One region of the Paenibacillus sp. GCM10027628 genome, then DNA from elsewhere that is predicted to be linked to it. Evidence: a T-box and tRNA genes for the amino acid it is inferred to sense, from the RefSeq annotation. Region 1 holds a T-box; the other holds one or more tRNA genes.
The links. A T-box is a leader RNA that pairs with one kind of tRNA and senses whether it is charged. The one in region 1 lies ahead of leuS (leucine--tRNA ligase), so its partner is inferred to be a tRNA-Leu.
Positions count from the first base shown of each region.

Region 1 (3,415 bases):
GCCAGCGGTGATTCTCCGGTACCGGACGGTTTGATCTCGTCGACTTGCGGAAGCAGCAGAGGCAATTGGTCCTCAGGCACAGGCTTCATCGTGCCGTCTTCAAGATGGAGAATCGGAATCGGCTCTCCCCAATAACGTTGACGGCTGAACAACCAGTCCCTCAAACGGTACGTAACTTTGCCGCGGCCTTTGCCGTTCTGCTCCAGCCACTCAATCATGCGGCTGATGCCCTGCTCATTGTTCAAGCCGTTAAGCAGTTCCGAATTAACGTGAATGCCATCGCCAGCGTAGGCTTCTTTCTGTACATCGCCGCCCTGCACGACTTCAATAATCGGCAGATCGAATTGCTTCGCGAATTCCCAGTCGCGTTGGTCGTGTCCAGGAACTGCCATGATCGCGCCGGTTCCATAACCGCCAAGCACATAATCGGCGATCCAAATCGGCGCTTTCGCGCCGTTCACCGGGTTAATTGCGTAAGCCCCCGTGAAAACGCCTGTTTTATCTTTGGCCAGGTCTGTTCGCTCAAGGTCGCTCTTGCGTGCCGCCTTTTCCTGGTATTCCTGGATTGCAGCCGATTGCGCTTCAGTCGTAATAGCTGCAACAAGCTCATGTTCCGGCGCAAGGACGCAGTAGGTGGCTCCGAATAAGGTGTCCGGGCGCGTTGTAAACACCGTCAAGCTTTTCTCAGCGTGTCCGTCAATCGCGAATTGCACTTCGGCGCCTTTCGATTTACCGATCCAGTTGCGCTGCATATCTTTGATGCTTTCAGACCAATCAAGCTCCTCAAGGTCCTCGAGCAGGCGCTCCGCATACTCAGTGATTTTCAGAATCCACTGGCGCATCGGCTTGCGAATAACCGGGTGGCCCCCACGCTCGCTCAAGCCGTCGATGACCTCTTCGTTCGCCAGAACGGTTCCGAGTGCCGGGCACCAGTTCACCGGTACTTCATCTACATAAGCGAGACCTTTTTTATAAAGCTGGATAAAAATCCACTGCGTCCATTTGTAATACTCCGGATCCGTCGTGCTGATTTCACGATCCCAATCGTAGGAGAATCCGAGCGACTTGATTTGACGACGGAACGTATCGATGTTCTTGTTCGTAAAATCGCGCGGGTCATTGCCCGTATCCAGCGCATACTGCTCGGCCGGCAGACCGAAAGCATCCCAACCCATCGGATGCAGCACATTGTAGCCTCTCATCCGCTTAAAACGGGAAACGATATCTGTTGCCGTATAACCTTCCGGATGGCCGACATGCAACCCTGCTCCGGATGGGTATGGGAACATATCCAGCGCATAAAATTTCGGTTTATCCGAGTTTTCCAGCACCTTGAATGTTTTCTTTTCATCCCAATACTTTTGCCATTTTGGCTCGATCGCTTGCGGATTGTAGCCAAGCTGCTCGCGTGTTTCTTTAACTTCCTGTGACATATGCAAGATCCTCCCTGATGTATGACGATCGCCATACTTAATTCAATAAAGCGCTAATCATGGCCGTTTTGAAAACCCATTATGAAGCGCCAAAAAAACCCCTCATCCCTAGCGGATATCGCTAGGGACGAGAGGTTATATTCCCGTGGTACCACCCTAGTTAACACGCGGCATACTTTGCCTGTGTTCACTCTGCCCCTTAACGCGGGTGAAACGATCCGGCTAGCACCGCTGATAACGACGGTGTTCACCTTCTGGCTCAGAGGCGAGTTCGCTTGGCTGACATCTGCCGGCTTTCACCTGTTTCCCGGCTCTCTGCAAGATGCTGCGCACAGCTACTATTCCTCTTCAAAGCTTTAAAATCTTCTGATTAGCTTTGATTATATGTAAAATAATGCCGCACTGTCAAGCCGCGAATCGACTTTACCCTATTATTTGCGTGCTATGAAGAAAGCACGTTCCGTTGATACCGTCGGTGATTCCCATGAAAAGTCTGCAGCTAACCGCACTTCAGTGAAGTCGGCCGCGAGAAGCTGCTGTTCCAACCATCTCAGAGGATATGCTCGCTGGATGTGAACCTCATCGATCCGCCGAAACATCTCCGTAGGGCCTTCTTGAACAAAGATCGTTAAGTCGTGTTCGATCTGAACACGTTCTTCATCCAGCTCACTTGTCCAAATGTAGGAAACATCTTCCTCATTGAGAAAAAATGGCTGTGAATCGGCATATGCAAACAACTGCTCAGGAGTGTGCACATCAAACAGGAAAATGCCGCCCTGCTTCAAACCCGCATATGTTTGCCGGAATGTTTGGATGATGTCCTCTTCTTCCAGCAAATAGTTGATGCAGTCACAAAATGAAATAGCAGCATCCACCTGTTCGCCGAGATCCCATTCCCGCAAATCCTGCTGCACCCAGCGCAATGAACCCTTGCCAAGCAATGTGCCTCGCTGCTCAGCCTTTTGTTCGGCTACTGCGAGCATGTCCTCAGACAAATCGATGCCTGTCACTCGGTACCCTTCAAGCGCAAGGGGAATCGCAAGCGTACCGGTTCCACAGCCTAAATCTGCGATTGTCACAGGCTGAATGTTGAACCGTTCGAAGCTCTCTCTAGCAAATCGGAGCCACTCGCCATACGGCATACTTTCCATTAGACGATCGTATGTATAGGCAAATCGTTCGTAGCTCATCCTAGCCCTGCGTCTCCTCTTGTTTCAAATAGGTCCAGTTCTCTTTCTGGTAGACGAGACCTTCCTTCATCAACTTGCCCATTGCGCGTTTGAAAGCCGCTTTACTCATCCCGAATCGATCGCTGATCATATCGGCGCTTGTTTGATCCGAGTAAGGCATCGCACCATTCGGACGTTCCTTGAGCACGCTCAAGATGCGCTCGGCATCTTCGTCGCGCCCTTTTTCCTTCGGCAGCCTCATAGATACATTCACGCGCCCGTCTTCTTCTCTCACAAAGACGATTCTAACCTTCACTATCTCTCCTACGCGTAGCAAGCGAGTCCGTTCAGGCGCTGCGATGAGCCCGATTATGCCGAAGCCGAGAACGCCTGCATCGCAAACGACGAATGTTCCCATTTGAAGAGGCTTGTACACGCGGGCCTCGACCCATTGGTTTTTCCAGCTGGACGGGGCCCTTACACTGAGCGGAGCCAGATCCTCCTCCGTCGCCAGCTTCGCAATCAGTCGCCCTTGCCGGTCATGTGCAAGCGTTACAAAAATCTTATCGCCAACTTGCGGGCGCAGTGTCTCAAGTTCAGGCACATGTTTGTAAGGAAGCAGCAAATTTCGGCCAAGTCCCATTTCCAGAAAATAACCGAATCGCGGATGAATGTCCACGACTTCTAAGAGGCCGACTTCACCCAAAATCAGCATCGGGCGCCTCATTGTCGCCATGATTCGATCCTGGGTGTCGTGGAACAGAAATACTTCTGCACGTTCACCAGGTTTAATGGTACCCACGATTTCTCCGT
Region 1 covers NZ_JBHTHA010000002.1:185,323-188,737, forward strand. Annotated here, with positions in the region: gene leuS (leucine--tRNA ligase) at 1-1,433, opposite strand, end outside; T-box leader at 1,554-1,794, opposite strand; gene ACFQZT_RS02115 (class I SAM-dependent DNA methyltransferase) at 1,865-2,623, opposite strand; gene ACFQZT_RS02120 (CvfB family protein) at 2,625-3,415, opposite strand, start outside.

Region 2 (3,415 bases), on a different contig from region 1:
TTCCATTTGTAGGAGGCAGAAGACCCATGATCACAGAGGATCAATTAGATACATATCGAATAGAAAACACACTGCTGCGGGTGATTCGTGACGTGAATCCAACTAACGACGTAAGAGGTTTCGTTGTCGCCTGGGATGATGAAAGTGTACTGATTCGCAAAAAAAACCGTAGAGTTGTTAAGCTCTCTCGAGGTTACGTTTACCAGCCCTACGGCGACGAAAGACCGCCTGAGTATATGCTTCCTCAAGAACCAGTAGAGCCTGATTCGGATGATGAAGAATGAGAATCGTGGAAGTCGATCACGATAAGGAGTGAATGGCTTGAGTGATGTACAAATTCAAGGTATTACGATGAAACACGTTGTTTCGGGACAAGGGGAATATGTACTCATTCAAAGCAAGTCGCCCCTTAGAACTTTAAATTCATCGCCTTGGGGCGGTGGTTTCGGCTTTCACACAGGTTTGTTGAACCGGCAAGTAGACAAGTCCTATAATGAAAATGATCCTATAACTGAAATGAGCAAGTTCATCATTCAAGAAGGACTGGATCCTTATGTAACGGCCGGCATGCTGACAGCCGCGAGGGTCCGAGACGTTGGAAGCAGCTCGCTAAGCTGGAAGTCGGACGGTGATGATAGCACTAATGACCGTTGTGAAGAACGGCTTCAAGTCACAGCCTGGGTCACTGTTGGGCTGGGAAATAAAGCAAGAGCTGGCGTTAGACTGCCCGCCTCGTCTCTATATCCGGGAACGATTAACAGTATCGTAGTCATTAACGGTTGTCTGACCGATGCCGCCATGGTCAATGCAGTGATCACGGCAACGGAAGCGAAGGTCGCTGCGCTTCAAGATTTGGATGTTCGAATGGATGGTTTGTCCGCTACGGGCACCACGACCGATGCCGTACTTATTGCAGCAACAGATCGCGGACGTCAATATCATTATGCCGGAACAGCTACGCAACTCGGTTATTTGATTGGAAGGACCGTGTATGAGGCTATCTGGATTCAGGGCGAAAATATGGAGAAAAGCCTTACTGACAATTCAAGACAGTAAAGCTCTCGAGATATAACCATGGGCGATAGGCTCAGGTTCTTCGGAAGAGGCCATATGCCAAGCCGGTTGCGAGGCTGCTATCTAGCCCTAAATCATTATCTGATTCATTTTGGTAATTGGGATCATGCACGATAGCTTCGGCCTCACCTTCCGTTAAATCCCGCTGATTGCCGGTATATTTCGGCTCTAATGCATCAATTTCTTTTTGATTCATGGGTGTATCCCTCCTTGTTGGATATAGCGTGTGGATATGGAACGATATCTATACGGAAGCTCGCAAAACTTCATTGACTTGCAACGGTATCCGTGATATATTAATTTTTGTCGCCGCTAAAATGAACTTGTTCATTAAGCTGCTTGCGGTCGTGGCGGAATTGGCAGACGCGCACGGTTCAGGTCCGTGTGGGCTAACCCCCCGTGGAGGTTCGAGTCCTCTCGACCGCATCTAAAAGAAGACCATGATGTTCTACTTTCGTAGACGTCATGGTCTTTTTTTTCGCATAAGAAAGTATAAATTTTCGGTTTCCGAAAAATGCTTCAGGGGAGGACATATGGCTCACCTTTCTAAGCGAGTTCAACCCTATGGGACGCTGATCGATGCGTTAACAATGTTTTCGAGGCTGTCGATTAACTGTTCATACCTTCGGAAATCTGCGGGAGACCACAAAATGTATGCGAAAAATCATACAAAATGAGCGGCGTACACATCGAATCAGTCGATTCTATTCGATTTTTCATACACAAAACGCGATTTGGGCCCTGGTTCTGTAAATGAATACGAAAAATCATATACATTCTCTGCATGTTTCCGTTCACGTCAAAACTATCCCCAATAAATCGACAGCCTCTTTTCCATCGTTACTGATTTGAACTGGGCAGATGCCATACTTTATGAAACCATTCGCTTGGATCATCGTAACAAGGAGTATGCTTGACAAAAGATAAGGCTGGTGGACACCATAGCAGTATTCAAAGAACAAACCGAGCCTACGAAACAGCAGCGAAAACGAGGCCTTGTTCTGAATTGGTTTCTGGATTTCGTTGGGGAAATCCTGGTTGAGTTCTTCTTTAGAGGCTTGATTCGATTATGTATGTTTGTGTTTCGAATTCTTACTCATTAGGTTTAAATGATCTTACAATGTAGGAGGTGGTAACTGGATGGAAGGTACGTTTGATTTGTCGATGATCGTTCTACTTCTTGGAATCAGCAGTCTGATTGTTGGATATTATGGGGCCTTTCTCCCAGTGCCGCTCCGATATACGGATGTCTATAAATCAGTTGTTCAATTCCCGGCTGCAAAGATCAGCCAAGCTGCTGCAAGCCATCGTTTGCTCCGGGTCCGAAGGAAAATACCCGCACTCAAAGCTTTACAACGAAAGAAGGACGAAGAAGCGGCTTCCTCACTCGATCATGAATAAGATTAAGCTTCATTCATGCATACGAGGAGGAATTGGAAATAATGGATACGATACTTCATCCCATCATTACAACTTTGTTCGCCGGCTTATCTGGACTTTATCATATGACTTCAGATTGGGGCTTCGCGATCATATTGCTGACTCTCCTGGTCAGAGTGTTATTATTCCCTTTTAATTTGCGGACTGCCAGGCAACAACTCAGACAATCTAGCATGCAGCCGGTGCTGGCGGAGCTAAAACAGAAATTCGCTCAAGACCAAGCGAGGCTTCTGCAAGAAACGAGCAAGGCTTACCAACAGTTCGGCGTCAAACCGCTGTCTTTAATCGCGGTTTCTCTCATACAGGCCCCCCTGTTTCTTAGTCTGTACCGCGTTTTCTCGACGCATGGAGCCGCGATGACGAGTCATCTTGTTCCTTGGATGTCCTCACTTGGAGCGGGTGATCCGTTCCACTTGGTGCCGCTCTTGTATGCGGTAGTTACATTCATCAGCATGATTGTGCCGCTCACTAGTGAAATCGCGGTAACGGGTTCATGGGTAAGTCGGATGACATTGCCTCTGATTATGGTCATGATCATGTCAGCCGTCATGTGGTCAGCTCCTGTAGCGATTGGACTTTACTGGATGACAAATTCGTTGTTCGCAATTGTTGAACGCGGATTCTACCGAACGCCAATTGGCCGAAGATGGGTCACTCACGGATTTTCATCAGAAAACGCTGCTAGCGCATAATCATTACAAAAAAGCTCACTGTGTCCTGAAAGGGTGCAGTGAACTTTTCGACTTAAGCTTGCAGGTCCTTTAACAATGCGTTCACGCTGAAAAAGCGTATCATCTGGCAGCTTACATGAAAGTTGGTTATAATACATAATATAGATTGTACTATTTTCAAAAGGGGATGAATTTTCCATGGAAAGAACGGTTACGGTTTCACATTCAGG
Region 2 covers NZ_JBHTHA010000023.1:99,926-103,340, forward strand. Annotated here, with positions in the region: gene ACFQZT_RS17560 (hypothetical protein) at 27-284, shown strand; gene ACFQZT_RS17565 (adenosylcobinamide amidohydrolase) at 322-1,056, shown strand; gene ACFQZT_RS17570 (hypothetical protein) at 1,088-1,270, opposite strand; tRNA gene ACFQZT_RS17575 (tRNA-Leu) at 1,416-1,500, shown strand; gene ACFQZT_RS17580 (hypothetical protein) at 2,215-2,475, shown strand; gene ACFQZT_RS17585 (YidC/Oxa1 family membrane protein insertase) at 2,517-3,206, shown strand; gene ACFQZT_RS17590 (Bax inhibitor-1/YccA family protein) at 3,384-3,415, shown strand, end outside.
Region 2: it has a tRNA-Leu gene. The T-box ahead of leuS (leucine--tRNA ligase) is inferred to sense a tRNA for this amino acid. The anticodon was not compared.